Regions from separate parts of the Methylorubrum sp. Q1 genome, predicted to be linked through region 2. Evidence: predicted binding sites of a transcription regulator. Region 2 holds the regulator's gene; the other holds the start of a gene.

Region 1 (15,161 bases), on a different contig from region 2:
GCGGGCGGCGGACCGAACGCCATCCGACCCCAGGAAGGAGCAGGACGATGCTGGAACAAGTGATCACCGAGCCCGACAACTACGCGCCCTTCCTGCTCTCTCAGGGCATCCGCTACGGCAACCTGCTCTTCATCTCCGGCCAGGCAGGCGCGGGCGACGATGGCCGGATCGTCGCGGGCGGTTTCCGGGCCCAGGGCGAACAGGCCTTCGCCAACCTGCGCCGCGCCCTGGAGGCCGGCGGATCGAGCCTGAAGGACGTCGTCAAGGTGACGATCTTCGTGACCGACATGGGTCACTTCCCGGATGTGGTCGAACTGCGCCGCCGGTTCTTTTCGGCTCCCTACCCCGCCGACACGATCGCGGAGGTGAAGGCGCTCTATGATCCAGAGGCGATGATCGAGATCGAAGCGATCGCGGCCGTGCGGGCGGCGTGATGCCGGCGGGGCGCTGATCCGGCTCTCTCCATCGGACGAGCCGCCGCCACGCGACAGCGATGGCCGGCTCCGGGCGATGGGCCAAAAGAAAATGGCCGGGCGAACCCGGCCATCCTCCGTTCTACCGGTGGAAAGAGATCACTTCCCGCCCATCGCGTCGGCCTTCTGGATCAGCGCCTCGGCCATGCGGATCGAGGCGATGTCGATGAGGCGGCCGTCGAGCGAGACGGCGCCGCGGCCGGCCTTGGCGGCCTCTTCCATGGCCTCCAGAATGCGGCGGGCCTTGGTGACCTCGGCCTCGGAGGGGGTGAACACCTCGTTGGCGAGATCGATCTGCGAGGGGTGGATCGCCCACTTGCCCTCGAAGCCGAGCGCGGCGCAGCGGCGGGCGGCCGAGGTGTAGCCGTCCGGATCGGAGAAGTCGCCGAAGGGACCGTCGATCGGGCGCAGGCCGTAGGCACGGCAGGCGACCAGCATCCGGTTCTGGGCGAACAGCCACGGATCCTGCCAGTGGGTCTGGCGGTTGCCGGCCTCGTCCTTGTCGGTGAGCACCGAGTAATCGGCGTTGACGCCGCCGATCACGGTGGAGCGGGCGCGGGTGGAGGCGGCGTAGTCGGCGACACCGAAGGACATCGCCTCAAGGCGCTTGGAGGAGGTCGCGATCGCCTCGACATTGGCCATGCCGAGCGCGGTCTCGATCAGCACCTCGAAGCCGATCTTCTTCTCGCGCTTCTTGGCCTGCTCGATCTGCGTCGTCAGCACGTCGATGGCGTAGACGTCGGCCGGCACGCCGACCTTGGGGATCAGGATCATGTCGAGGCGCGGGCAGGCCTCGACGATGTCGACCACGTCCCGGTACATGTAGTGGGTGTCGAGACCGTTGATGCGGATCATCATGGTCTTGTTGCCCCAATCCAGGTCGTTGAGGGCCTGGATGATGTTCTTGCGGGCCTGCTCCTTGTCGTCGGGCGCGACCGCGTCCTCGAGGTCGAGGAAGATCACATCGGCCTTCGAGGCGGCCGACTTCTCCATGAAGGTCGGGTTGGAGCCGGGAACCGCGAGTTCCGAGCGGTGCAGGCGCGGGGTGGCCTGCTGAATCAGGGTGAAGCTCATCGGGAATCCTCCGTTCTGTGAGACCGTCTTGTCGTGCGCGTGGTCACGCGTGGGAGACACGTGCCGCACTTGAAAAGCATCGTCCTTTTCCGAAAGCCGGCGGCCACCTTTCGGGACGATGTTCTATCTCGCGCGCCCGGGCCGGCCGTCCAGCCGGGCCCGGAACACGTCGCCGAGATTGTATGCATTATCCAGTCGCGCCGAAGCCGACGGCGATGCAGTTGATCGACAGCAGCAGCGCGGACTTCACCGCCTCGCGCTTGTCCTCGTCGGTCTCGTTGCGGTAGCGGCGCAGGAGCTCGACCTGCTCGCGGCTGACCTGATTGATGGTCGGCAGCCGCCCGCGCAGGCGTTCGCTGAATTGCGGGAAGCGCTGGGCGAGTTCACTGTCGCCCGACACCCGCAGGACCATTTCCCGCGTCAGCGCGTATTCCGCCTCGATCATGCCGAAGATGCGCGCGCGGACGGCCTCGTCCTCGACGAGGCCGGCATAGTCGCGGGCGATCTCGAGATCGACCATCAGCAGCGTCTTCTCGACTTCGTCGAGGACGAGGCGGAACACCCGGCAATCCCGGAACAGGCGCTTCAGCAGGGCTTCGCCCGCCTCGCCGCGCACGTCGATGAAGCTCTTCAGGCCCGAGCCGACGCCGTACCAGCCGGTGATGACGTGCCGGTTCTGCGACCACGCGAACACCCAGGGGATCGCGCGCAGATCCGAGAGCGACTTGGCGCCGAAGCGCCGGGCCGGGCGCGAGCCGATATTGAGCAGCGAGATCTCGTCGAGCGGGCTCGCCGCCTGGAAGTAATCGACGAGGCCCTCGGCCTGGAGCAAATTGACGTAGGCCGCCCGCGAGGCGCCCGAGAGCGCTTCCAGGGCGTCGTCGAACTCGGCGCGCGAGCCGTTGCCGTTGCCCTCCGAGAGCAGGGCGTGCTCGAACACCGAGGCCGCCAGCAGCTCCATCTGGTAGGCGGCGGTGCCGCGGTTGGCGTATTTGAACGAGACGACCTCGCCCTGCTCGGTGATGCGGAAGCGGCCCTGGATCGAGCCCGGCGGTTGGGCGGCGATGCCGCGATGGGTCGGCACGCCGCCGCGGCTGACCGAGCCGCCGCGGCCGTGGAAGAAGGCGATCGGCACGCCGAGATGGTTGCCGAGCGTCGTCAGCCGCACCTGCGCCTTGTACAGCTCCCAGTTCGAGGCGATGAAGCCGCCGTCCTTGTTGGAGTCGGAGTAGCCGATCATCACTTCCTGAACCCCGCCCTGCCAGCGGGTGGAGCGGCGCACCACGGGGATGCCGAGCAGCTCCTTCATGATGGCCGGCGCGGCGCGCAGGTCGTCGATGGTCTCGAACAGCGGCACGATCGGCAGCGGGCAGATCTCGGTGCCGGTCGCGTCGAGGAAGATGCCGGCCTCCTTGGCCAGCAGGTAGGCGCCGAGCACGTCCACGGTCGAGCGCGTCATCGACAGAATGAAGGCGCCGAACGCCTCGCGGTCGAGGGTATCGCGCATCTCGCCGACCAGGGCGAAGGTGGCGAGCGTCTCGCGCGCGTCGTCGGGCAGCCGGTCGGCGAAGTCCTCGAACGAGGTCTCCGGCGTCCGCGGCCGGGCGAGTTCGGTGAGCAGCCACTCCTTCCAGGCGGGGGAATCGAGCGCCGGCGGCTCGCGGTCGCCGTTGCGGAGCTTCCACAGGGCGTGCAGCGTCTTGGTGGTGCGGGTCGAGTTCTCGCGCAGATCCAGCCGCACGGTCGAGAAGCGGAAGATCTCGACCATCCGCCGCACCGGCCGCACGATGTCGGTGGCGAGCGCGCCGCACTTGGCGTCGGCCAGCCCCTTCTCGAGGGTGCGCAGATCGTTGATGAGCCCGTCCGCGCTCGGATAATCCGGCCCGACCGAGCGGGCGCCCTTGTTGCGGGCGATCGTCGCTTCGAGCTTGCGCAGCACGCAGGAGAGGAACTGGCGGTAGGCTTCGCCGGGATTGCGGTTGGCGATGGCCCGCGCCTCGCCGGACTCGGCCAGCATGTGCGCGAGTTCGCTGCGGAAGGTCTCGGGCACCGGCAGCGAGCGCTCGGTGATCGAGAGCACCCGGCCGAGATGGGTGATGCCATCGCGGTAGCGACGGAGCGATGCCAGCGCGTTGCGCTGGAGCGTCTCGCGGGTCACGCTCGCCGTGACGTAGGGGTTGCCGTCGCGGTCGCCGCCGATCCAGCTACCGAACTGGAAGAACGGCGGCACCTCGAAGGTCTCGTCGGGATAGTACTGCGCGAGGCTCTCTTCGAGCGAGAGCAGCATCTCGGGCAGCATCTCGAACAGGGTCTCGTCGAAGAAGTGCAGGCCCCAGGCGACCTCGCGCTCGACGGTGGCCTTCTCCAGATGCAGCTCACCCGTCATCCAGATCAGCTCGATCTGGTCGCGCAGCTCGTTCATCAGGCCGTTGCGCTCGCGCTCGGTCCAGCGCGGCAGTTCCAGCTCGCGCAGCACGAGGTAGATCCGGCGCAGCTTCTCCAGCACCGTCACGCGCTTGCCCTCGGTGGGATGCGCGGTGATGGTCGGGCGGATGCGCAGGTCCTTGAGCAGCGCGTGGATCCGCTGCGGGCCGATGCCCCGGGCGGAGGCCTCGGCCAGAACCTTGGCGAAGGAGCCGTTCAGCGCCTCGCGGCCCTGGTCGCGCTCGACGTGGCGGCGGCGGCGCATGGCCGCGTTCTGCTCCGCGATCGAGACGAGCTGGAACCAGATGCCCTGCACCTGAAGCGCGCGCGCCAGCATCTCCGGCGTGAAGGAGGAGATGTCGGCGCGGCCATGCAGCACGTCCTCCAGCTCGGGCTCGTGGCGGCGGGCCACGTCGAGCAGGGCGTGGAACAGGATGTCGAGGGCGTCCTCGGTGGCCGTGCCGGTGATGATCGGCGGCGCGAAGGTCGTGTCGGTCGCGGCTGACGGCCGGGCGTGCAGCGTCTTGGTCATGGGATCCCCCCTGGCGAGGTTCTCTTTTCGGAGTTCCGCAGGCTGATGCCTTCGGGCGGGCAGATGGATTCGATCGTCGGGGCGCTTCCTCTCCGCAGGCCGGAATGGAGACCTCGTGCGTGTTTGCCCCAACCCTCACCCTCATCCTGAGGTGCTGGAGCGGAGCGGAAGCCTCGAAGGATCTTCCAGGAATCGCACGCGATCTGGAGGACCCTTCGAGGCCGCGTCGCGGCACCTCAGGGTGAGGCGTCGGATAGGAGAAGCGCCGCCGACGGAGAGTGCCTCACGCCGCGCGGGCGAGCACGTCGGCCACGGTGCTGCCGAAGGAGCCCGGATCGGGCGCCACGGTCAGGCCGTAGGAGCGCATGATCTCGGCCTTCTCTGCGGCGCTGTCGCCGGTCGCCGAGATGATCGCTCCGGCATGCCCCATGCGGCGGCCCTTGGGGGCGGTGAGGCCCGCCACGAAGCCGATCACGGGCTTGGAGAAGTTCTCCTTGATCCAGGCCGAGGCTTCGGCCTCCTGCGGCCCGCCGATCTCGCCGATCATCAGCACGGCTTCCGTCTCGGGATCCTGCTCGAACAGGGCGAGGTGGTCGAGGAAGGAGGAGCCGTTGATCGGGTCGCCGCCGATGCCGACCGAGGTCGAGATGCCGATCCCGAGTTCCTTCATCTGCGCGGCGGCCTCGTAGCCCAGGGTCCCCGAGCGCGAGATGACGCCGACCTTGCCCGGCAGGTAGATGTGGCCGGGCATGATGCCGAGCATCGACTTGCCGGGCGAGATGATGCCGGCGCAGTTCGGGCCGACCACCATCGTGCGCTTCTCCTTCGGATAGCGCCGGAGGTAGCGTTTCACCCGCATCATGTCCTGAGCGGGGATGCCGTCGGTGATCGAGCAGACGAGCTTGAGCCCGGCATCGGCCGCCTCCATGATCGCGTCCGCCGCGAAGGGGGGCGCCACGAAGGTGATCGAGGTGGTGGCGCCGGTCGCCTCCACGGCCTCCTTGACCGTGTTGAACACCGGCACGCCGCAATGGGTCTTGCCGCCCTTGCCCGGGGTGACGCCGCCGACGACGTTGGAGCCGTAGGCGATCATTTCCTTGGCGTGGAAGGTGCCCTTGTCGCCCGTGATACCCTGGACCAGGATCGGGGTCTTCTCGTCGATGAGAATGCTCATGGCGTGATTCCTCCCCCGTTCGTCAGTGCTTGGCGCCGTGGCAGGCTTCGACAGCCTTGCGCGCGGCTTCCGTAAGGGTGTCGGCGGTGATGAGGTCGAGCCCGCTCTCGGCGAGGATCTTCTTGCCTTCATCGACGTTCGTGCCGGCGAGCCGTACGATGAGCGGCACGTCGATCTTCACCTCGCGCGCGGCCTTGACCACGCCCTCCGCGACCCAGTCGCAGCGATTGATGCCGGCGAAGATGTTGACGAGGATCGCCTTCACGTTGCGGTCCGAGAGGACGAGGCGGAAGGCCGTGGCGACGCGATCCGGGCTGGCACCGCCGCCCACATCCAGGAAGTTCGCCGGCTCACCGCCTGCGTGCTTGATCATGTCCATGGTCGCCATGGCCAGGCCCGCGCCGTTGACGATGCAGCCGATCTCACCCTCCAGCCCGATATAGCTGAGATTGTGCTCGGCGGCCTGGGCCTCGCGGGGATCGCCCTGGGACGGGTCGTGCATGTCCGCGATGTTGCGGCGGCGGAACAGAGCGTTGTCGTCGAAGGACATCTTGGCGTCGAGTGCCAGCACCCGGTCGTCCTTGGTGACGACGAGCGGGTTGATCTCCAGCATGGTGCCATCGCAGTCGCGGAACGCCCGATAGGCGTTCATGATGGTCTTCACCGCGGCCGAGACCTGCTTGATGTTGAGGCCGAGCTGGAACGCGATCTCGCGGGCCTGGAATTGCTGCAGGCCGACGGCCGGCTCGACCACGACCTGGATCAGGGCCTCCGGCTCCTTGGCGGCGATCTCTTCGATATCCATGCCGCCGCGCTGGGAGGCGATGACGCGGACGCGCTCGGCCTTCCGATCGAGGACGTAGCCGAGATAGAGTTCACGCTCGAACGGATCGGCGGTCTCGACGTAGACGCGCTGCACCGGCTTGCCCTCGGGGCCGGTCTGGAGCGTCACGAGACGTTTTCCCAGCAGGTCGCGGGCGGCGTCGCGCACTTCGTTGTAGGTCCGGCAGAGCTTGATCCCGCCCGCCTTGCCGCGGGCGCCGGCATGGATCTGCGCCTTCACCGCCCAGAACGAGCCGCCGAGCTCGGTCGCCGCGTAGACCGCCTGATCCGGGCTGAAGGCCACGGCGCCCTTCGGGACGGCGACCCCGAAGCTCGCGAGCAGCTCCTTGGCTTGGTACTCGTGAACGTCCATCGAGACCTCCTTCGCGTTTCCGTCGTTCTTGTTGGGCCGACCTTCGCGGAAAAATTACTTTTCGGGAAGCGGGTCAGCTCTCAATTTTTTCTTTTGTAGTGCTTCAGTTTGCTTGCCCGTCAGTGACTTAGCGGGCTTCCAAACTGCGAATCGTCCCGGGTGGGGACGGAGCATAGCAACGCTCGTCCGATCCGCCTCCTCATCCTGAGGCGCCGGCGCGAAGCGTCGGCCTCGAAGGGTGCTGCGGCGGCCGCGCGATCCCTGGAGGATCCTTCGAGGCCGCTTCGCGGCTCCTGAGACACAGGGTCGGACGGCGGGCATCCGCACGCTGTCCTAGCGAGCCGACGCCATCGAGCGCTCAGCCCCGTCCGGAAACGTCCCGCCCCTGAACCGCCTCGCGTTCGATCGCGAAGATGGCAGGAGGCGCGATCGGCTCAGTTCACCTTGGACTTCACGGCCTCGTAGATCCGCTCGTTGAGCGCGCCCGCCTCGGCCAGCAGGCCCTCCAGTTCCTTCAGCCGCTCCTCGGCGAAGGCGCGGTCGTCCAGGCCCTTGGCGTTGACATAGACGTTGAGAGCCGCCGAGCGCAGGCCGGCATAGGCCGAGAGCACCGCGACGCCCGCGTCCGAAATCACGTTGAGATTGCCCTTCTCGGCGACGATCCCGGCCAGATCGATGACTTCGCGGCAGACGCGGCAGCAGGCGAGCGGCACGTCGGTCGCGGTCTTGAGCGCTTCCTGAATTTTTTGGGCACGCGCGGACTTCTCTTCGTCGGTGTTCTTCGGCAGCCCGTAGGCGCCCATCACCGCGTCGAAAGCCTCGACGTCGTCGGCGATCATGCCGGTGAGCGTACGGCGCAGGCCTTCCGACTTCTCCAGCACCTGCTTGAGGTCGGCCTCGACCTCGACGTACTTCTTCTTGCCGATGGTGAGGTTGCACACCATCGAGACCAGCGCCGCGCCCATGGCGCCGGAGATCGCGGCGGCACCGCCGCCTCCGGGGGTCGGGGCCGAGCTCGCCAGGCCGTCGAGGAATGTTTCGATCGTCTCGTTCGCGGCCATGGGTCCCTCCCCGTCCGGTTCTTGCTTGCAGTGGGCAGCGCCGACGGAGGCCGGCGCCGCCTCTCAGGCTGTGAGCGTCAGGCCATTTCCTTGGCCAGCGCGTAGATCTCCTCGGCGTCGAACACGCCCTCGGTCGATTCGAACAGCTTGGCGATGCAGGCGCGGTGCAGCTTGAGCTTCAGGCCGCCGATGCCGAGCGCGCCGAAGCTCTTCTTGCTGTGGCGCTCCTTGGCCTTGTCCATGGCGTCGATGCCGCCGAAGCCGAGCGGGGGCTGGGCATTGTAGTCGGCAACGATCTCGATCGAGGCCTCGTCCTTCCAGCCGGATTCCGGCAGCAGTTCGATACCGATGGCGCCGGCCGAGAAGATCAGGTTCTGGCCCTTCACCAGGGCGACGCGGGAGGCCTCGTCCGGGGTGGCGGCGGCCGTCACGTTGACGCCGAAGCGCTTGTTGACCGCATCCGCCGCCGCCTGTGCCCGGTCCTGCTGGCGGGCGGCGATGATCACCTCGGCGCCTTCCTTGGCCAGCAGCGCGGCCGAGCGCATGCCGACCGGGCCGGTGCCGGCGAGCACGACCGCCTTCTTGCCCTGGACCGAGCCGCCGGCCGCCTTGACGACGAGGGCGACGCCTGCGGCGGCCGTGGTGTTCGAGCCGTTCGAGTCGAGCATGGTCGAGACGCGGAACGGGCCGAAGAAGCGCTTCTTCACCGCCTCGAACACCGCCTCGCCCGCGGCCATGTTGCCGCCGCCGACGAAGATCGCGGTCGACTTCTTCTCCGAGCCGCCGCGGGTGTAGATCGTGCCGTCCACGAGCGCGCCGACATTGTCCGTCGTCACGTTGCCGTAGCCGGTGATGTGGTCGGCCCCGCCGTCGTAGCCGACGACCGTGTCGAACACGCTCGGAACCGCGTCGGTGTCGAACAGGAAGAGAAGTTTTTTGGTCATTTCGCCTCTGGCTGCTTGAGGACCGCGCGGGTGAGAGAGCACGGCGCGTTTCGTAGAGATGGCTCGGCACCGAGCGCTGCGGCGGCCCGACGCCCGAAAATCTCGCTTACTCGAATGCCCTACCCTCGTCCTCATCCTCGGGTGCCGGAGCATAGAGCAAGCCTCGAAGGGTGCTCCAGGGCGCGCGCGGGACCCGGAGGATCCTTCGAGGCCGCTTTGCGGTACCTCAGATGAGGCTTTCAGGTGGGACACCCGTAGGGACTACGCCTCGACGACGTTCTGCGGCTTGCCCGCGACGAAGGCCTCGACGTTGTCCACGAGCTGGTCGGCGAGAATCTGCATCGCCTCCTTGCTCGCCCAGGCCACGTGCGGGGTGACGATCAGGTTCGGCAGATCGGCGTCGCAGAGGATGTTGCCGTCCTTCGGGGGTTCCTGGGCCACGACGTCGAAGCCGGCGCCGCCTATGGTGCCGTCCTTGAGCGCCTGGAGCAGGGCCGCCTCGTCCACCAGCCCGCCGCGGGCCGTGTTGATGAGGATCGCGGACCGCTTCATCTTCTTGAGTTGCTCGGCCCCGATCATGTTCTTGGTGTCGGGGGTCAGCGGAACGTGGAGCGTGATGACGTCGGACTGGGTCAGGATCGTCTCGAGATCCACGAGCCCGTCCTGCGGGAACACGTCGAAAGCCAGCACCTTCATGCCGAGCGCCTCGGCGCGCTTGGCGATCGACTTGCCGAGCGCCCCATAGCCGATGATGCCGAGCGTGGAGCCGGCGATGTCGTAGATCGGGTAATCGAAGTAGCAGAACTGCTTCGACTTGTTCCAATCCCCCCGGCGCACGGAGTTCGCGTAGGGCACGATCGCCCGGCGCAGCGCGAACATCAGGCCCACCACGTGCTCGGGCACGGTGTTGAAGGCGTAGTTGCGGATGTTGACGACCGTGATGCCCTGCGCCTTCGCGGCGGCCTTGTCGACGACGTCCGTGCCCGTGGCGGCCACCGCGATCAGCTTCAGGTCGGGAAGCTGCTTCAGCGTATCGGCGCGCATCGGCACCTTGTTGATCATCGCGATCTCGGCGCCCTGAAGGCGCTCGACGATCTCCTCCGGCGTCCAGGTCGACTCGTATTCCTTGTACTCGTGCGGAAAGTTGAATGCGCGCACGGTCGCGTCGAGCGACTCGCGATCGAGGAAAACGACTTTCTTTGTCATTCTGGGCCCCTTCCGGATCGACCGGCGGGCAATCGTGTCTCTCACAAAACCCCTGCCGTCCCGTCGTCGCCGGAGCGAGAACGGTCGGTGACCGGGCGTTTCATGAGGCACCGACGCCGGCCTCGTTTCCTCACCTGTCTCGAAGCGTCTCCCGCGGAACGCCGGCAAGCCGGACGTTTCCACGGGGCGCCCTTCTCATCTAGCGGAAGCGGCGCCGTTGGAACCGGCGTCGCCCCCAAAAATCAGGCGCTCAGATCAGGCCTTGGCGAGCGGATTCTCGCGCAGGTAGCTGGAGGCGGCGGCAACGCCCGAACCGGGGGTCACGTTCACGCCGTTGTCGATGAGCGACATCTCGGCACCGGCGATGGCGCCGAGCAGGGACAACTCGTTCAGGTCGCCGACATGGCCGATGCGGAACACCTTGCCCGCGACCTGCGACAGGCCGGCGCCGAGTGCGAGGTTGTAGCGCACATAGGCGTGCTTGATGATCTTGGCCGCGTCCACACCCTCGGGCGCCAGGATGGCGGTGACGGTGTCGGAGTTCCATTCCGGCGACTTGGCGCAGGTCTTCAGGCCCCAGGCCGCGACGGCCTGACGGGTCGCCTCACCGAGCACGGCGTGGCGGTGGTAGACGTTCTCCAGACCTTCTTCGAACAGGCAGGCGAGCGCCTCGCGCAGGCCGTAGAGCAGCGGCAGCGGCGGGGTGTAGGGGAAGTAGCCGGTCGGGTTCTGCTTCTTCTGGTCTTCCCAGTCGAAGTAGACGCGGGCGAGCCGGTCGTTGCGGCCGGACTGGCCCTCGGCGGCCTTGAGCGCCTTCTGGCTGACGCAGATCACGCCGAGGCCGGCGGGCAGCATCAGGCCCTTCTGGGAGCCGGCGATGGCGCAGTCGACCTTCCACTCGTCGGCCTTGAAGGGCAGCGAGCCGATGGAGGACACGCCGTCGACGAACAGCAGCGCCGGGTGGCCGGCGGCGTCGATCGCCTTGCGCACGGCGCCGATGTTGGAGGTCACGCCGGTCGCGGTCTCGTTATGGACCACCATGACGGCCTTGATCTCATGGTTCTTGTCGGCGCGCAGGGCCTCCTCGATCTTCTCGGGCTTGGCGCCGGTGCCCCACTCCTCCTCCTGGACGATCACGTCCAGGCCGAGGCGCTGGGCCATGTCGATCCAGAGATGGCTGAACTGGCCGAAACGGGCGGCCAGCACCTTGTCGCCACGGGCGAGCGTGTTGCTCAGCGCCGATTCCCAGATGCCCGTGCCGGAGGCCGGGAACAGGAAGATCGTGCCTTCGGTCGAGCCGAACACCTTCTTGGTGTCCTCGAACAGCGGCTTCGTCAGCGACGGGAAATCGACGGAGCGGTGATCCTCGGACTGCACCATCATGGCGCGCATCACCCGATCCGGGATGTTGGTCGGGCCGGGAACGAACAGGTGGTTGCGTCCCGGACGTCTCGTTGCCGCCATGAGAATTTCCTCCAATCGAATTGTTCTGGGCAGAGCGGCCCTTCGCAGCCGCGATCCCGCCCGATCCTGATGGCGGGCGCAAGCCCGCCGCGAAACGTCGTTCAGTCCCACCGCAAAGCCGCGCGCAAAAGGCCTTCCGCCGACCGGGACCGTACCACTGCGATGTCGGATCGTTGACCGTCCCGGAGCGGCGAAGCGGCCGTCGTGCCGTCCGCGTCGCGGCGCGTGCAGCCGCGCCGGTCGCCTCCAAAGGACCGAACCCTCGATAACGTCAGCCCGGCGCCGCATTCAAGCGCGCTCCTGCTGAGTGTCCAGCGCTCCCATCCGTCGCGGCCATTCCCACACCTCTGTCGGGTGCTGCTGCGCATGCACGAGGCACGCGCGGCGGATGACCTTGGCTGCCGTTATGCCTCCCCCGCCGGGGAATGGAAAACGGAAAAAACTGAACCGAAAAACAAAAAGATTTTTGCATGCACCGGCCGCGGGGAGGGTCTGCGGCGAGCCGTGGGTGGGCGCGGCGCCTGAAACCGGGGAGACCGCGAAGCGCGGAAGCGGGGCAGAACGATGCACCCCGCCGTCATCAAACTGAGATCGGAATGCGATTTGGCTCTCCCCCGTCGCGGTGCGGTTGTGAAGAGCCGAGGGCGCCAGTGTCACAGGATCCGGAATCGACCATCCGCGTTCGGACGCTCTTCTTGTCCGATCTGCATCTCGGCACCAAGGGCTGCCAGGCGGCCCTGTTGCTCGACTTCCTGCGCGACGTCGATGCCGACACGATCTACCTCGTGGGCGACATCGTGGACGGCTGGCAGCTCCGTTCCGGCTGGTACTGGCCGCAGGCCCACAACGATGTGGTGCAGAAGCTCCTGCGCAAGGTGCGCAAAGGCGCTCACGTCGTCTACGTGCCCGGCAACCACGACGAGTTCCTGCGCGACTATATCGGCATGACCTTCGGCGGCATCGAGATCGCCGACAGCCGGATCCACGTCGCGGCCGACGGCAAGCGCTACCTCGTCATCCACGGCGACCAGTTCGACATGGTGGTGCGCCACTCCAAGTGGCTCGCGCATCTGGGCGACTGGGCCTACACCACGGCGCTCACCGTCAACACCGTGGTCAACCGGGTGCGCCGCCGCCTCGGCCTCGCCTATTGGTCGCTCTCGGCCTGGGCGAAGCTCAAGGTGAAGAACGCGGTCAACTTCATCGGGCAGTTCGAGACCTTCCTCGCCACGGAAGCCCGGCGCCAGGGCGCGGACGGGGTGATCTGCGGCCACATCCACCATGCGGCCCACCGCGAGGTCGAGGGGCTGATCTACCTCAACACCGGCGATTGGGTGGAATCCTGCACCGGCATCGTCGAGCATTACGACGGCCGCATGGAGGTGCTGCACTACCCGACCCTGCTGCGCGAGCGCCGCGGGGCGGAGGCCTTCGAGCCCGAGATCCGCCGCGCTGTCGCCTAGAGCGTCGCCCTGGATATCGGATCCAGGACGGCGCTTCAGGCTCTTGTTTCTGCATCATCTTTTCCCGAAAGCCGGCGGCCGCCGTTCGGGATGACGCCCCGCCCCCTCACGGACAGACGAGACCCGCATGAGGCTGCTGCTCGCCACCGATGCGTGGCACCCGCAGGTCAACGGTGTGGTGCGCTCCGTCGAGCGCATGGCCGAGGCCGCGGCCGGCCTCGGCGTCGAGCCGCTGATGCTGACGCCGGCCGACTTCCCCTCCCTGCCGATGCCGGGCTACCGCGAGATCCGGCTCTCGCTGGTCACCCGCGGCCGGGTGCTGTCGCGCTGGAAGCGGCTCGCGCCGACCCATGTGCACATCGCCACGGAAGGCCCGATCGGCCACGCGGTGCGCGCCGCCTGCCTGTCGCGGGGACAGGCCTTCACCACGAGCTACCACACCCGCTTTCCCGAATACCTCGCCGCCCGCGCGCCCGTGCCGGAGGCCTGGAGCTATGCGTGGCTGCGCCGCTTCCACGCCGCGGCGAGCGGCACCATGGTCAGCACGCCCTCCCTCGAACGGGAGCTGGCGGGGCGCGGCTTCACCCACCTGATGCGCTGGACGCGCGGCGTCGACACCGACCTCTTCCGCCCCCGTGACGGTGAGGCCGGGGCGAACCCCTTTCCCGATCTGCCGCGGCCGATCTTCCTCTCGGTCGGCCGGCTCGCGGTCGAGAAGAACCTCGCCGCCTTTCTCAGCCTCGATCTGCCGGGCTCCAAGGTCGTGGTCGGCGACGGGCCGGACCGGGCGCGGCTCCAGGCGCTGGCGCCGGACGCGCACTTCCTCGGCGCCCTCACCGGCGAGGCGCTGGCACGGGTCTACGCGCGTGCCGACGCCTTCGTGTTCCCGAGCCTGACCGACACCTTCGGCATCGTGCTGCTCGAAGCGCTCGCCTCCGGCCTGCCGGTGGCGGCCTATCCCGTGACCGGCCCCCTCGACGTGATCGGCGGCACCGGCGCGGGCGCCCTCGATGCGGATCTGCGCGCGGCGGCGCTCACCGCGCTCGCGATCCCGCGGGAGCGCTGCCGGGCGGAGGCGATGCGCTACACCTGGGCCGAGAGTGCGCGCCAGTTCTACGACAACATCGCGACCGCCCACGCGCTCGGATCGGTTCAGCGCTCCGCCCGCCATCCGAGCAGCGCCCCGCTGCCGCGCCCCGGCTGAGCGAGGCCGGCATTCCGCGAGGATCGACCGGATGTCGCCGGATTCATGGTCGGGCCGCCCCCTTGTCCGCGGGGTTTGAGTGCCTCTCACAAAACGCCCGCCGCGCCGTCATTGCCAGGGCGAAAACGGTCGGAGACCGGAAGTTTTGTGAGGCACTCTTACCTGCCCCGGGATGACGGGGGAGCGTGAGAATGCCAGGGTCCGCGCCATGGCCCTTCGACCGAAATCCGTCAAAGCCCCACGCCCGTTCGATCCTGCGCTTGCCGCGACCTATCCGGCGGTGATCGGCTGCGACGAGGTCGGGCGCGGCGCCCTGTGCGGTCCGGTGATGGTGGCGGCCGTGTGGTTCGACCCCGTCGCCTTCCCGCCGGAGATCCTGGCCCGGCTCGACGACAGCAAGCGCCTGGACCGTGCCGTGCGCGAGGCGCTGACCCCGCTGATCCGGGCGCATGCGCGGGTCTCGCTCGCGGCGGGCTCGCGGGCGTTGGTGGACCGGGTGAACGTGCGCGGGGCGACCCTCGACGCCATGCGCCGGGCCGTCACGGGCCTCGGGCTCGACGCGACCGTGCTGGTGGATGGGCGCGATCCGATTCCCGGCCTGGCGCAGAGCTGCCGTGCGGTGATCGGCGGCGACCGCCTCGTGCCGCAGATCGCCGCCGCCTCCATCGTCGCCAAGACGTTTCGCGATGAGATCATGCGTCGGCTCGCCCCGCGCCACCCGGCCTATGCCTGGGAGCGCAACGCCGGCTACGGCACCGCCGCCCACCTCGCCGGCCTCACCGCGCAAGGCCGCAGCCCGCACCATAGACTGAGTTTCACGGGACGGTTTGAGGCCGCGCGCGGCATCTCGGACGCGTGACGGCGTACCGGTTGGCTCCTTGCCGGTGCCATCGAGTCCCCCCCTCTTGCCAGCAGCCATGGCCGTCCGGGGGAAGTCGAAGGCGAGC
Region 2 (15,161 bases):
CAGCGCCCTGGTCGCGGCGGCCTTCGCGGTGCTGGCGCTGGCCGGTGAGGTGTCGCTCCTCGCCATCGCGGCAGGCGTGCTGCTCCTCGACATCGGCATCAACGGCGCGCTGATCGCCAACCAGACCCGCGCCTACGCCCTGGCGCCGGGCGCCCGCGGGCGCGTCAACACCGTGCTGTTCACCGCCGTCTTCATCGGCGGGGCGGCCGGCGCCTTCCTCGGCTCGCGCGCCTTCCTCCTCGCGGGCTGGCCCGGCGTCTGCGCCGTCGGCGGCGCCTTCGCGCTCGCCGCGTTGGCCGTCTCCTGGCTGGGCGGCCGATCCCAGCCTACTTGAGCACCCGCGAGAGGCGGCACCACGCCGCCTTATCCGGGGGCAGGCCGAAGCGCAGCCGCTCCGGCGCTTCGGCAAAGCGCCGCACGTAGATCCCGGCCTCGCCGAGTGCCCGGAACAGGCCAGGCCCGTCCGGGAAATCCGCCGTACGGAACAGGGCCGTCCCGCCGACGATTCGTCCGCCGGCCCGCCCGATCATCCGGTCGAGGCGGCCTGCGTCTTTCGCCCGGGCGGCGGCGGCTTCGCGGCGCCACGCGGCATCCGGCAGCGCCGCGCAGCCTGCGGCGATGGCGGGGCCCGAGACCGCCCACGGACCGAGGGCGGATTCGATGCGCCGCGCCAGCGCCGGCTCGGTGAGCGCGAAGCCGAGCCGGAGGCCCGCGAGTCCGTAGGTCTTGCCGAACGAGCGCAGGATCACGAGGCCGGGCCCCGGCCGCGCGGCCTCCACGGGTTCCAGATCGGCGAAGGCCTGATCGAGCACGACGAGACCTCCCCCGGCGACGCGCGCCAGCGCCTCAGCCGAGAGCACGCGCCCGTCGGGATTGTTGGGGCTGACCGCCACCACGACCTCAGCACCCTCGACCTCGCGCGCGTCGGTCACCATCCGCACCGTATGGCCGGAGCGGGTCCAGGCGGCGGCGTGCTCGGCATAGGTCGGGCCGACCACCGCAACGCGGGAGGGCGGCAGGAGCCGCGGCAGGGTCTCGATCAGGATCTGCGTGCCGGGCGCGGCGACGACATGGTCCGGACCCGGCGCGCCGTAGGCCGCCACTGCCGCGGATTTGAGCCGGGCAAGGTCGGCGGGGGAGGGCAGGCGGTAAAGGGCACTGGCTATGAGGGGCGGCAGCGGATAGGGCACCGGGTTGATACCGGTGGAAAGGTCGATCCACGGCTCGGGCGCCCCCGGAAACAGCCGGCGGGCCGCGTCGAGATCGCCGCCATGCGCAATCCCGTCGCGCGAACCGTCCGTCAGCACCTCGCGTCCGCCCATCCCGCCCTGCACCGACCCTGCCAACGATGTCCTGGATCGCCCTGACCCATCCGCCCGATACCCTCGGCATCCTGGCCCTCGCCCTGCTGATCGAGGCCGTGGCGGGTTATCCGGACCGCCTCTACAGGGCGCTCGGCCATCCTGTCACCTGGATCGGCGGGCTGATCGCCGCGCTCGAACGCGGGCTCAACCGGGGCACGCCGCGAACGCGCCGGCTCGGCGGCCTCCTGGCTCTCATCGTACTGCTCGCCACGGTGGCCGCCGTCACCCTGGGGCTGACGGCGCTCGCCGCGCTCACGGGCCATGGGTTCGGCCTGATGGTCCTCGCGATTCTCGCCGCGAGCCTGCCGGCGCAGCGCAGCCTGTTCGTCCATGTCCGGCGTGTCTCCGCCGCCCTGCGGACGGAGGGGCTGGCCGGGGGGCGCACCGCCGTGTCGATGATCGTCGGCCGAAACCCTGAAAGCCTCGACGAGGCGGCCGTGTGCCGGGCCGCGATCGAGAGCCTCGCCGAGAACTTTTCCGACGGTATCGTCGCGCCGGCCTTCTGGATCGGCGCCGGCGGGCTCACGGGCGGCGCGCTCTACAAGGCGATCAACACCGCCGACAGCATGGTCGGCCACCGGACCCCCCGTTACGAGGCGTTCGGCTGGGCTTCCGCCCGTCTCGACGACCTCGTGAACCTGCCCGCTTCGCGGCTCACCGCCCTCCTGCTGATCGCGGCGGCGGCCCTGAGCCGGGATGTCTCCGCGACGGGTGCGTGGCGGGCAATCCGCCGCGACGCGGGCCGCCACCGCTCGCCCAATGCCGGCTGGCCCGAGGCGGCCATGGCCGGCGCATTGGGGTTACGGCTCGCGGGCCCACGCATCTACGGCGACACCCGCGTCGAGGATGCCTGGATGGGCGACGGGCGGGCCGAGGCCAACCCCGACGACATCGTGCGCGCGCTGAAGCTCTATCGGACGGCCTGCGCGCTTCAATTCACGCTGGTCATTGCCGGCGCTGGGATTTGGTTTTACATTGTCTGACGAGCACTCACTATTAAAATTGCGGCGACAGAGTATCGAATACAGACCATCCGAAATAGATAGGAGATTGCGGCCATGCGCCTTGCAAGCGGCATCTATCTTGCTTTTTCTTTCGGATTGGGCGTCATCTCGGCACGCGCCGGAGACGGAATTCTGGAACCTGAGAGCAAGCCATATACCTTCAAAGATGACTTGAAAGGCGCGAGCAAAAAGGATGACGAGGCCGCAGCGGCCTACGACATCAGCGGTATCGCCTGCATGCTGCGGGATTCGGGCAAGCGGCGCTGCCTCGTCATCAACGACGAGGGCCGCAAGGCGCAGTTCCTGACCATCGACGACCGCAGCATCGACCCCAAGAAGACGATCAATCTCATCGGTAAGTCACCCGACGCGGCAACCCGCGGGACGATGCCTGCCGGCAGGCAATGCCCGGACAAGAGCGCCGCGAAATTCAAGGAGTTCGACGGGGAGGGGGTGGCCTACAGGAAGCCGTATTTCTACGTCGTCGGCTCGCACGGCTGCGGTCGCAAGAAGGACACGCTCAACACCTCGGCGATGATCCTCGCCCGCCTCCGCGTCGATGAGGACGGCAAGCCCGACGTCGAGGACGAGGACAAGCCGGAGGCGGCCGTCGAGACCACCTATCGCCTCGCCGAGGCTCTGGCCGGTGCGGACCGGGTCAAGCCCTTCTTCCTCCAGAGCCTGACTGAGGCGAACGGCCTCAACATCGAGGGCATCGCCGTGGTGAAGGACCGCCTCTACGCCGGCTTGCGCGCACCGACGATCGATGAGGAGGCCTTTATCGTCGAGGCCGAGATCGATGCCCTATTCGCGGACGGACGTGAAGCCTATCAGGGCAAGACGCGGACGATCCCAATCAAAGTCGGCAAGGATGCCGGGATCCGCGATCTCGCGGCCCTCGAAGACGGGCGCCTGCTAGTGCTCACCGGGCCGGCCCAGGAGCAGCCCAAGGTTGCCTACAAGCTCTTCCTGTTCGACCCGGGCAAGGGTGGTCCGCCTCAGCTTCTCGGACAATTGGACGAGATGGACGATGCCGAGCGCTGCGGGAAGGCCGAGGCGGTGACCGTGATCGGGCCCAACCGCGTGCTGGTTTTCTTCGACAGCCTCCGGAACGGCGGGCCGCGCGTCTACAAGGTGCCCGCCACGCTGATGTCGGCGCCGTAGCGGACGTGCCTCTCAGCGTGCCTCACAAAACTCCCGGTCTCTGACCGTTCGCGCTGTGGCGATGACAGCGCGGCGGGAGCTTCGTGAGAGACACTCAGCGCAGGCGCAGCAGTCCGTCGCAGTCGAGATGCGCTTCGAGGTGGTCGGCGAAGCGGTCGAGCACCTCTTCGATGCCGGCCTCGTAGCGGGTGAGGCCGGGCGCGGCGCCGAGCCGGGCGAGCCAGGCCGCGCGTTGGCGGTCGTCGGCGAACAGGCCGTGGACATAGGTGCCGGTCACGAGCCCATCGCCTGAGACGGCACCGTCGACCCGCCCGTCGGCCAGGCGCAGCAGGGGTCGGGCGGTGTCCGGCCCGGTCGTATCGCCGACATGCATCTCGTAGCCGGAGAACGGCGCGCCATCCGCGAGCGTCGTGCCGGTGGCGGCGACGAGGCGCTTCTCGCCCGTCATCACCGTCTCGACGTCGAGGAGACCGAGACCCGGCACGTCACGCGGCGCACCCTCGATTCCCTGCGGATCGGCGATGGAGCGGCCGAGCATCTGGTAGCCGCCGCAGAGCCCGAGCACGCGACGGCCGCGGCGCAGATGGGCGCGGATATCGATGTCCCATTCTTCCGCGCGCAGACATTCGAGATCGTCGATCGTGGTCTTGGAGCCCGGAAGGATGATGAGATCGGCGTCCGCCGGGACGGGCTCGCCGGGCGGCACGAAGGTCACGGCGACGCCAGGCTCCTGCCGCAGCGGGTCGAGGTCGTCGAAATTGGCGATGTGCGGAAAGCGCAGCACCGCGATCAGCGGCAAGGCGCCGTCGCGGCGCGCTTGAGGGGCATCGAGCGCCACCGCATCCTCCGGCGGCAGGCGGCCGGCATCGGCAAAGAACGGCACGAGGCCGAGCGGGGACCAGCCGGTGCGCGCGGCGATCAGGGCCATGCCGTCGGCAAACAGCGTCGGGTCGCCGCGAAAGCGGTTGACGATGAAGCCGCGGATCATCGCCGCATCGTCGGGCTCCAGCACCGCCTGCGTGCCGACGAGGCTGGCGATGACGCCGCCCCGATCGATGTCGCCGACGAGCACCACCGGCGTTCCCGTCGCCCGGGCAAAGCCCATATTGGCGATGTCGCCCTGCCGCAGGTTCACCTCGGCCGGCGAGCCCGCGCCCTCCACGAGCACGATGTCCGCCTCGCTGCGCAGCCGCTCGAAGCTCTCGAGCACGGAGGCCATCAGGCGCGGCTTCCAGGCTTGGTACTCCCGTGCCCGCGCGGTGCCGATCATCCGCCCCTGCACCACCACCTGCGCGCCGACCTCGCTCTGCGGCTTCAGGAGCACCGGGTTCATGTGGACCGAGGGCGCGACCCGCGCGGCGCGGGCCTGGAGCGCCTGGGCCCGGCCGATCTCGCCGCCATCGGCGGTGACGGCGGCGTTGTTCGACATGTTCTGCGGCTTGAACGGACGCACCGTCAGGCCGCGCCGGGTGAAGGCACGGGCGAGGCCGGCCACCAGCAGCGACTTGCCGACATCGGATCCGGTCCCCTGGAGCATCAGGGCGCGGGTCATCGGTGGTTCTTCGGTCGAGGCGCGGGCATCCCGCTGCATGGCATCGGGGCCGGGCGGCGTCGAGCCGATTGCGTGTCTCTCACAAAACTTCCGCTGCGCCGCCGTGCCCAGAACGGAGACGATCGGTGATCGGGCGTTTCGTGAGGCACTCTTACGGCGCTTTGCGCTCGCTGCGCCGTGCCATCAGCCAGGCAAGCGCACCCGCGGCATCGGGGATGGCGGGCACATCCGGCAGGGCGGGGCGGTCGACGATCACCACGGGAAGGCCGAGCCGGCGCGCCGCCTCGATTTTCGGATAGGTCGCCGCGCCGCCAGAATTCTTCGTCACCAGCACCTCGATTCGCGCCTCGCGCATGAAGCGGATCTCGTCCGCCAGCGTGAAGGGGCCGCGGGCGCTGACGGTGACGAGGTTCGGCACCGGCAGCGCGTCGCCGACCGGCTCGATGGTGCGCACGACATAAGCGTGCTGCGGCGCGCGGGCGAAGGCGGCGAGTTCCTGTCGGCCGATGGTGAGGAACACCGTTCTCGGTGTGGCCCCGAGCGCGTCAAGACAGGCCGGCACGTTCGCGGCCGCGATCCAGTCGTCGCCGGGCGCGCGCTCCCAGGCCGGGCGACGCACCGCGAGCAGAGGCACCGCGACGGCTCTGCACGCCTCGGCCGCATTGGCCGAGATCTGCGCGGCGAACGGGTGGGTCGCGTCGATCACCACCTCAATGCCGTTCCCGACAAGCCACCGCGCCAACCCCTCCGCACCGCCGAACCCGCCGATCCGGGTCGGCACCGGTTCGGGCCGCGGCGCGGCGGTGCGGCCGGCCAGCGACAGCGTCACCGAGACGTCCGGCTCCCGCGCCAGCCCGGCGACGAGCGCGCTGGCCTCGGTGGTGCCGCCGAGGACGAGGATGCGCAGGGGCGCTGCATCGGGATTCGGCGTGGGATGACGCGCGGCAGAACCCTGGTCGGCGGCTCCGGACATTCGTACAACCTGACTCGCCCGGATCAGCCCGGCAAAGGTCGGGCGAGGTTTTCGACGTGAGACCCTTCTGCCGCGATTGTCTGACGATGCAAGCCGCCGGCGCACTGCGCTGCCGCGGATGCGGCTCGCCGCGCCTGCTGTCGCACGCGGCCCGCGACACCTTGAGCATCGCCCACGTCGATTGCGACGCCTTCTACGCGGGGATCGAGAAGCGCGACGACCCGTCCTTGCGCGACAAGCCGCTCATCATCGGCGGGGGCAAGCGCGGCGTCGTCTCCACCGCCTGCTATCTCGCCCGGATCTCCGGCGTGCGCTCGGCGATGCCGATGTTCGAGGCGTTGAAGCGCTGCCCCGACGCCACGGTGCTGCGGCCGGATATGGAGAAGTACGCCCGCGTCGGGCGCGAGGTGCGGGCGATGATGCTGGCGCTCACGCCGCTGGTGGAACCCGTCTCCATCGACGAGGCGTTCCTCGATCTCTCCGGCACCGAGCGCCTGCACGGGACGAGCCCGGCACTCACGCTCGCCCGCTTCGCCGCACGGGTCGAGGCGGAGGTCGGCATCACCGTGTCGGTGGGTCTGTCCGACAACAAGTTCCTGGCCAAGATCGCCTCGGACCTCGACAAGCCGCGCGGCTTCTCGATCATCGCAGGCGAGGACGCCGCGACGTTCCTCGCCGACAAGCCGGTCGGTATCCTGCCCGGCATCGGCGAGAGCGCGCGAAACCGCCTCGCTTCACTCAACATCCACCGCGTCGGCGACATCGCACGCACCGACTCGGTGCGTCTCCAAGCTTCTCTCGGACGGGATGCGCTGCGTCTCATCGATCTCGCCGCCGGCCGGGACCGGCGGCCGGTGCGCCCGACCCGGGAAGCCAAGAGCGTCTCGTCCGAGACGACCTTTTCGACCGATCTCACCCGGTTCGAGGATCTGCGGCCGATCCTCTGGCAGCTCTGCGAAAAGGTGTCGGCACGGCTCAAGCGGGCGGAACTCGCCGCCGGCAGCGTCACGCTGAAGCTGAAGGACGCCCGCTTCCGGCTGCGCACCCGCACCCGCGGCGGCCTGAAACCCACCCAACTCGCCGACCGGCTCTTCCGGGAGGGCGAGCCGATGCTGCGGGCGGCCTGCGACGGCACGGCCTTCCGGCTGATCGGCATCGGCGGCGGCGATCTCTGCGGCGCGATCCACGCCGACCGCGGCGATCTCGCCGATCAGGGCATCGAGCGCGTCGCCCGCCGCGAGGCGGCGCTCGACCGGTTGCGGGAAAAGTTCGGCAATGCCGCGATCCAGCGCGGCCTCGTCTTCACCGGCGAGCCGGAGCGGCGGCGCACCTGAAGCGCGGCGGCTACTTCTTGCAGCCGGCCTCGGCCTTCGGGTCGGCTTTGGCGAGGTCGAGCCGCGTCAGATTCCCGTCGATGGCGAAATCCCCGTAATCGAGGTGCAGCCGCCCGCTGACGCCGTCCTCGTAGAGGTCGAAGGTAAGGGTGTAGATCGGCGTGCGCTCACCCACGCCGGCGGTGAAGTAGCTCAGCGTGACCGGCCACCGGCGCAGGGTGCCGTGAACGCCCTCGCGCAGCGGCTTGTCGCGCTCGGTGTCGGCGGCGGGCGCGGCATTCGGGCGGCCGATGATGGCCAGCGTGTCGTAGACCTTGCGCCCGTCATCCGAGCCGTCGAACACCTTGGCCGAGACCGTCGTCTCACCCGCCTTGGCCGCCTCGATCAGGCGGATCATGTGGTGGATCGGAAACAGGACCGGACCCTCGGCCTGGAACTGGTCGCGCTTGGGCTCCTTGAGCTTCACCTTGAGCGCATCGGCCGCCTCCGCCGTCCCGTCGACGGCCGGGGAGGGCGCATTGTTGAGGATGGTCGTGGTGCGGAAGCGGAAGCTCTTGCCGTCGCCGTTCTCGAAGGTGGTGCTGCGCAGATCCGAGGTGCGGTCGCCGGACTCGCCGGAATCGAGCATCGTCACCTGACGCGTCTGCATGGTGTAGCCGCGGCAGGCGTCGCCCGAGAAATCGATGACGATGCGCCCGCGAACGCCCTCGACGGCTCGCGTCCCCTCCGAGCGCGCCAGCGACAGATCGTAGACCGCGCGGTGGTTGGCAAGCCGGATGGCGGCCTCGCTCGGAACCGGCGCAGCGGGCCCCGCGGCCATCGCGCTTCCCGGCATCGCGGCAAGGAGGAAAAGGGCCGGCGCGAGGCGCAGTCGCATGCGATCTCCCAAAATCCGCTGACGGTCGGTTGTCCACCGGCGGCAGGCCGGCGGATGACGTCCGTCACATAGTCATCCCGTCCGTCCGGACAATCTTTTTCGATCGCGCTCCCGACGCGACAGCGAACATCTCGTCCGTCCGCGCAACCGCCCGGCAGCCCGGCAAGGCAGCCCTCGCCCCATCCGCATGCGCGAAAAAGACCAAGTTTACGCAACGCGTTAACGGGTGCCGAAGGATTCGCTCGTGGGACCATCAGGTCCGATCGGTTCAGGCGTCTCACGGTCTGATTGCCGGGGGAAACCGGACCGTGAGACGCGCGGACCCTTGCTCCGCGGTCGAGCTGTCCTGTAGTCTCCACAGCGTCGCCAACGGCATCTTTGGCGTCTGTTAACCGACATGTGCAGGGCCGGATCGCGGGCCCTGGCCATGCCTGTTGTCGCCATGCGCGGCTGCAGCGCCGCGCTGTCGCCCGGTCTCGCGCTCAAGGATGTTTCGACGTGGAGGGGACAATGACGGAAGCGGTCCCGAGCTGGACGGATGAGCGCGTGGAGCTGCTTCGTCGCCTGTGGGACGACGGCCTGAGCGCCAGCCAGATCGCCCTCCAGATCGGTGGCGTCTCGCGCAACGCGGTCATCGGCAAGGTGCATCGCCTCGGCCTCTCCGGTCGCGTCAAATCGATGGGGGCGGCGTCGCAGGGACGTCGCCGGGAGGGATTGGCCGCCGAGGTCGAGATGGAGGTCTTGGTCGTCGAGGAGCCGACGCTGCCGGAACCGCCCGCGATCGTGGCGCACAGGCCCGTACCGGACTTCCCGCTGCCGTCGAAGCCTGCTCCGGAGCCGGTGGCCCTCGCGGTTTCCGAGCGGGTCACCATCATGGACCTGCGCGAGTCGATGTGCCGCTGGCCGATGGGCGACCCGACCTCTCCGGACTTCCGTTTCTGCGGCGGCCGCGCGATCACGGGCCTCCCGTACTGCACCCAGCACGCGCAGATCGCCTATCAGCCGGCCGCCGAGCGCAAGCGCGACCGCCGCGTCGCCGGCTTCCGCTAGAAACGTCGAGGAGCACGTCCGGGCACGCCCGCGATGACGGGCGTTTGCCGAGCGGTGACGGGCGTTGCCCGACCCGCAAAACCGCGCCTCATACCAAATCCGGTTGATCCCTTCGGGATGGCGGATTTGGACTTCGGCGGGATCCCACCGCGCTGGCGCGAGGGGTGCCCTCCTCAAACGCCGCACGCTGGGCGATAGAGCTCACCCGGTCATGGGACGGAAACCGTTTCACTCCGCTCCGGCGAACATCTCGTCGAACGAGTAGCCGGAGCCGCGCACGGTGCGGATCGGGTCGCTCTGGCGCGGGCGGTTGATCGCCTTGCGCAGGCGGCCGACATGAACATCGACCGTGCGCTCGTCGATGTAGACGTCGTGGCCCCACACACCGTCGAGCAACTGCTCCCGCGAGAAGACCCGGCCGGGGCTCTGCATCAGGTATTCGAGCAGCTTGAATTCGGTCGGTCCGAGATGGATCTCGCGGCCCTGCCGGCGGATGCGATGGCTGACGCGGTCGAGCTCGATGTCTCCGGCCACGAGCATGTCGGAGACGTGGGTGGGCTTGGCGCGGCGCAGGAGCGCACGGACGCGGGCGAGCAGTTCCGGCACGGAGAACGGCTTGACGACGTAGTCGTCGGCGCCGGTCGAGAGGCCGCGCACGCGGTCGGTCTCCTCGCCCCGGGCGGTCAGCATGATGACCGGCAAGCGTTCGGTCTCACGGCGGGCCCGGATGCGCCGGCACAGCTCGATCCCCGAGAGTCCCGGCACCATCCAGTCGAGGAGGACGAGGTCGGGCGTCGTCTCGTGCAGGCGAAGGTCGGCCTCGTCGCCCCGAACCGCGACATCGACTTGAAACCCCTCCGCTTCGAGATTGTAGCGCAGCAGGGTCGTCAGCGATTCCTCGTCCTCGACGATCAGGATGTGCGCACTCGTCATCGCCCGTCTTTCCATCCGTCACGCCCGGCCCTCGAACGAGGGGCGGGAAACGTCTCTTGATCGCCGCGCCTGCCCGGAAACCCTCGAACATCGTCCTGGATACCTGATCCCGGACGATGCTCGAGGCTCTTGTTTTCGCATCATCTTTTTTGCGAAAGCCGGCAACCACCTTTCGGGACGATACGCTAGGCGCCCGGCGTAATCGTCGCGTAGTTCGAAGCGTCGTTCTTGGGCCGCTCAGCCGTCGGCGGCTCGCCGGTGACGAGGTATTCGATGGTTTCGGCAACGTTGGTGGTGTGATCGCCGATCCGCTCGACATTCTTGGCGCAGAACAGCAGATGCGTACAGAACGAGATGTTGCGCGGATCCTCCATCATGTAGGTGAGGAGTTCCCGGAACAGTGAATTGTAGAGCGCGTCGATGGCGCTGTCCCGCTCCCAAACCTCGCGGGCGGCGGTCACGTCGCGGCTCGCATAGGCATCGAGCACGTCCTTGAGCTGTTCCTGAACGAGGTCGCTCATGTGCTGGACGCCGAGCACGATCTTCTGCGGCTGGGCCTGATCGCTGATCGCCACGACGCGCTTGGCGATGTTCTTGGCGAGATCGCCGATCCGTTCCAGGTCGCCCGAGACACGGATGCCGGAGATCGTCTCGCGCAGGTCGATGGCCAGCGGCTGACGCCGGGCGATGAGGAGAACCGAACGCTCCTCGATCTCCCGCTGCAGCAGGTCGAGGCGCTTGTCGGCGACGATCACCGCCTGGGCGAGGGTGGTATCCCGCCGCACCAGCGCGTCGGTGGCATCCGTCATCATCTTCTCGGCCACGCCGCCCATCTCGGCGATCGTGCGGCGCAGGTTCTCAAGGTCGGTGTCGTAGGACGAGACGATATGGTCGGCCATGTCGCGAATTTCCCGATCAGGCGGTCGGACGAGAGCGCTCTCAAGCTGCGATGGACACGGGTCCGGCCGAAGAGGATGCATCTCAACGAGGGCACAGGGGGGCTGCGGCTGTGGTGCAGTCGCAGCCGATCTCAGCCGAAGCGGCCGGTGATATAGTCCTGGGTCTGCCGCTTGGACGGATTCATGAAAATCTTCGTGGTCGCGTCGAACTCGATCAGCTCGCCGAGATACATGAACGCCGTGAACTGCGAGATGCGCGCGGCCTGCTGCATGTTGTGGGTCACGATGACGATCGTGAACTCGGTCCGCAACTGCTCGATCAGCTCCTCGATGCGGCCGGTGGAGATCGGGTCGAGGGCCGAGGTCGGCTCGTCGAACAGGATCACCTCGGGGCGCTGTGCCACGGTGCGGGCGATGCACAGGCGCTGCTGCTGGCCGCCGGACAGGCCGGTGCCGGACTGCTTGAGCTTGTCCTTCACCTCGTCCCACAACGCGGCCTTGCGCAGGGATTCCTCAACGCGCACGTCGAGCTCGGCTTTCGGCAGCTTCTCGTAGAGGCGCAGGCCGAAGGCGACGTTGTCGTAGATCGACATCGGGAAGGGGGTCGGCTTCTGGAACACCATGCCGACGCGCGAGCGCAGCTCGTTGAGATCGATCTTCGGGTCCAGAACGTTCTGCCCGTCGAGGAGGATCTCACCTTCCGCGCGCTGCTCGGGATAGAGGCTGTAGATCCGGTTGAAGGTGCGCAGCAGCGTCGACTTCCCGCAGCCCGAGGGACCGATCAGCGCGGTCACCTGCCGGTCGCGGAAATTGAGGTTGATGTCCTTCAGGCCATGGAAGCTGCCATAGTAGAAGTTGAGGTCCTTGCAGGCGATGCGCACGGGAGCCTTGACGTCGGCCGGGCTTCGGCCTTCGAACTGGCTGCGGATCGCGGGGGAGGCGCTCATCGAATTGTCTCGCTGGTAGGAGGTCTGTCCGGGGCCGCCTCAGCGCGCCCGCTGGTCCTTGATCACGAGGCGGGCCACCACCGACAGGGCCAGGATGGTGACGGTGATGAGAAGCGCGCCGGCCCAGGCGAGGCTCTGCCAGTTCGGGTAGGGCGACAGCGCGAACTGGTAGATCATCACCGGAAGGTTGGGCACGCCGCCGAGCAGGTTGGCGTTGAACCAGCTGTTGTTGTTGAGCGCCGTGAACAGGAGCGGCGCGGTCTCGCCAGCGATGCGGGCGAGCGCCAGGATGATGCCGGTGACGATACCCGCGCTCGCCGCCCGCCACGTGATCGCGCGGATGACGAGGGAACGGGGCGCGCCGAGCGCGGCGCCGGCCTCGCGCATCTGGCCCGGCACGAGGCGCAGCATGTCCTCGGTGGTGCGCACGATCACGGGGGTGGCGATGATGGCGAGCGCCACCGCGCCGGCCCAGCCGGAATAGGTGCCCATCGGGCGCACCATCAGCGTGTAGACGAACAGGCCGATCAGGATCGAGGGCGCCGAGAGCAGGACGTCGTTCAGGAAGCGGATGATGTCCGCGATCTTCGAGGTGCGGCCGTACTCGGCGAGGAAGGTGCCGGCCATCAGCCCGACCGGCGTGGCGATGACGATGCCGATGAACGTCATCACGAGGCTGCCGAGGATGGCGTTGGCGATGCCGCCGCCCTCGGAGCCCGGCCCCGGCGTCGGCGCCGTGAGCAGGGTGGGGGTGAAGCCCTTCACGCCCTCGACGATGAGCATCAGCAGGATCGAGCCGAGCACGACGATGCCGAGCAGCGTCGCGAGCGTGCTTGCCAGGATCAGGATGCGGTCGGCGATCCGGCGGCCGGAGCGCACCCGGCTCGCCCGCGGGGAGTGGTCGGCCGTCGCGAAGGGAGTGCTGGCGTCCATGGCTCGACTTTCCGAGGCTGACGGCGGTTCGATCGGTTCAGGCGACCTTGGCGCGCCGCACGAGGAGGCGCGCGATGATCAGCACGATGAACGTGATGATGAAGAGCAGGCAACCGAGCGCCATCAGCGAGGAGAGCTGGAGCCCGTCTGCCTCGTTGAACTCGTTGGCGATGCGCGAGGCGATGGTCGAACCCGGATCGAAGATCGAGGCCGAGAGCCGGTTGGCGTTGCCGATGACGAAGGTGACCGCCATGGTCTCGCCCAGCGCCCGGCCGAGGCCGAGCATGATCGCGCCGATGATGGAGACCGAGGCCTGGGGCACGAGGACGTGGCGCACGACCTCCCAGGTGGTGCAGCCAATGCCGTAGGCGCTCTCGCGCAGGACGGTCGGGATCTGGTCGAGCATGTCGCGGGTGATCGAGGCCACGAACGGCACGATCATGATCGCGAGGATGATGCCGGCGGTGAGCACGCCGACGCCCGAGGGGATGCGGGCGTAGAGGATGGTGCCGACGATCGGGATCCCCTCGACGAGGTTCGAGACCGGCACCTGCACGAAGCGGGCAAAGAGCGGGGCGAACACGAACAGGCCCCACATGCCGTAGATGATGCTCGGCACGGATGCGAGCAGCTCGATGGTCATGGCGACGGGCTTGCGCGCCCAGCCGGGGCAGAGCTGCGTGAGGTAGATCGCGATGCCGAGCGAAACCGGCACGCCGATGACGAGGGCGAGCATCGCGGCGGCGACGGTGCCGATCACCGCCGGCAAAGCGCCGAACTGCTCGGTGCCGATATTCCAGGCGCTGGAGGTGAGGAAGCCGAAGCCGAACTCCGAGAAAGCCGGCCAAGCCCCGTAGACGATCGAGCCGAGGATGCCGGCGAGAACCAGCAGCACGAGCAGAGCCGAACCGTAGGCCGCCCCCTGGAACAGGCGGTCGCTGGTCTTGCTCGGGGCGGTGCGGGGCACGCCGCTCTCGCTGGCCACGGCGATGGACTGGGTCAAAGCGGTCATCCGCGGAAGGGCTCTCGAATGGGTGGCGTTTAGCGCGCCGTGGCGCGCGAGGCGAGCCGGACACTCGGAGAAAGGCCCCCTCCCGGTTTCGGGAGAGGGCCTGAGAGGATCGCTTACATGCCGAAGACGGGCTTGCCGTCCTTGCCCTTGATGCCCTTCCACTCCTCGTGGATCAGGCCGACGACGGCGTCGGGGAGCGGGACGTAGTCGAGTTCGGTGGCGAGCTTGTCACCGTTCTTGTAGGCCCAATCGAAGAACTTCAGCACGTCGCCGGCCTTGGCCGCATCCGCCGCGTCCTTGTGGACGAGGATGAAGGTGGCGGCGGTGATCGGCCAAGCGTCGTCGCCGGCCTGGTTGGTCAGGGTGATGCCGAAGCCCGGGGTCGACTTCCAGTCGGCGCTGGCGGCGGCGGCCTGGAACGCCGTGTCGTCCGGCTGCGGATACTTGCCGGCCTTGTTCCCGATCAGCGCGTAGGCGAGCTTGTTCTGCTTGGCGTAGGCCGACTCGACGTAGCCGATCGAGTTCGGGACCTGCTTGACGGTGGCGGTCACGCCCTCGTTGCCCTTGCCGCCCTGGCCGACCGGCCAGCTCACGGTGGTGGCGGCGCCGAACTCCTTCTTCCACGGCTCGGAGACCGACGAGAGGTAGGTCGTGAAGATGTTGGTCGTGCCGGACGCGTCCGAGCGGTAGACCGGGGTGATGTTGGCGTCGGGCAGCTTCACGCCGTCATTGAGCTTGGCGATCTTCGGGTCGGACCATTTCAGGATCTTGCCGGCGTAGATGTCGGCCAGAAGCTCGCCGGTCAGCTTGATCTTGCCGGCCTCGATGCCCGGAACGTTGATGACCGGCACCACGCCGCCCATCACGGTGGGGAACTGCACAAGGCCGTCCTTCTCGAGCTGCGCGGGCTTGAGCGGCGCGTCGGTGGCGCCGAAATCGACGGTCTTGGCCTGGATCTGCTTGATGCCGCCGCCCGAACCGATGGACTGGTAGTTCAGGCCCGTGCCGGTTTCCTTGCGGTAGGCTTCCGCCCACTTCGAGTAGACGGGGAAGGGGAAGGTGGCGCCGGCGCCGGTGATGTCGGCCGCGAGAGCCGAAGTCGCGAGCTGGGCGGCCGCG

Evidence for each region. Region 2 encodes PhoB, which activates phosphate uptake and scavenging genes when phosphate is short. Its sites were predicted from a motif close to TGTCATNNANCTGTCAT; they were not measured.
Region 1: the regulator PhoB is predicted to act here: its motif matches at 12,123-12,139, upstream of E4V01_RS08995 (UDP-2,3-diacylglucosamine diphosphatase).

Annotation. Positions count from the first base shown of each region.
Region 1 covers NZ_SRHQ01000007.1:115,581-130,741, reverse strand. Annotated here, with positions in the region: gene E4V01_RS09040 (RidA family protein) at 48-434, shown strand; gene E4V01_RS09035 (CoA ester lyase) at 573-1,547, opposite strand; gene E4V01_RS09030 (phosphoenolpyruvate carboxylase) at 1,735-4,503, opposite strand; gene sucD (succinate--CoA ligase subunit alpha) at 4,787-5,677, opposite strand; gene E4V01_RS09020 (malate--CoA ligase subunit beta) at 5,700-6,872, opposite strand; gene fchA (methenyltetrahydrofolate cyclohydrolase) at 7,307-7,933, opposite strand; gene E4V01_RS09010 (NADP-dependent methylenetetrahydromethanopterin/methylenetetrahydrofolate dehydrogenase) at 8,011-8,877, opposite strand; gene E4V01_RS09005 (D-2-hydroxyacid dehydrogenase) at 9,139-10,083, opposite strand; gene E4V01_RS09000 (aminotransferase class V-fold PLP-dependent enzyme) at 10,339-11,547, opposite strand; gene E4V01_RS08995 (UDP-2,3-diacylglucosamine diphosphatase) at 12,198-13,010, shown strand; gene E4V01_RS08990 (glycosyltransferase family 1 protein) at 13,138-14,214, shown strand; gene E4V01_RS08985 (ribonuclease HII) at 14,423-15,073, shown strand.
Region 2 covers NZ_SRHQ01000009.1:11,984-27,144, reverse strand. Annotated here, with positions in the region: gene E4V01_RS10480 (MFS transporter) at 1-334, shown strand, start outside; gene cobD (threonine-phosphate decarboxylase CobD) at 327-1,322, opposite strand; gene cbiB (adenosylcobinamide-phosphate synthase CbiB) at 1,349-2,347, shown strand; gene E4V01_RS10465 (DUF3616 domain-containing protein) at 2,540-3,532, shown strand; gene E4V01_RS10460 (cobyric acid synthase) at 3,627-5,084, opposite strand; gene E4V01_RS10455 (cobalt-precorrin-6A reductase) at 5,236-6,057, opposite strand; gene E4V01_RS10450 (DNA polymerase IV) at 6,114-7,391, shown strand; gene E4V01_RS10445 (cell envelope integrity EipB family protein) at 7,402-8,268, opposite strand; gene E4V01_RS10440 (GcrA family cell cycle regulator) at 8,779-9,318, shown strand; gene phoB (phosphate regulon transcriptional regulator PhoB) at 9,547-10,251, opposite strand; gene phoU (phosphate signaling complex protein PhoU) at 10,437-11,150, opposite strand; gene pstB (phosphate ABC transporter ATP-binding protein PstB) at 11,282-12,097, opposite strand; gene pstA (phosphate ABC transporter permease PstA) at 12,137-13,030, opposite strand; gene pstC (phosphate ABC transporter permease subunit PstC) at 13,068-14,042, opposite strand; gene pstS (phosphate ABC transporter substrate-binding protein PstS) at 14,156-15,161, opposite strand, start outside.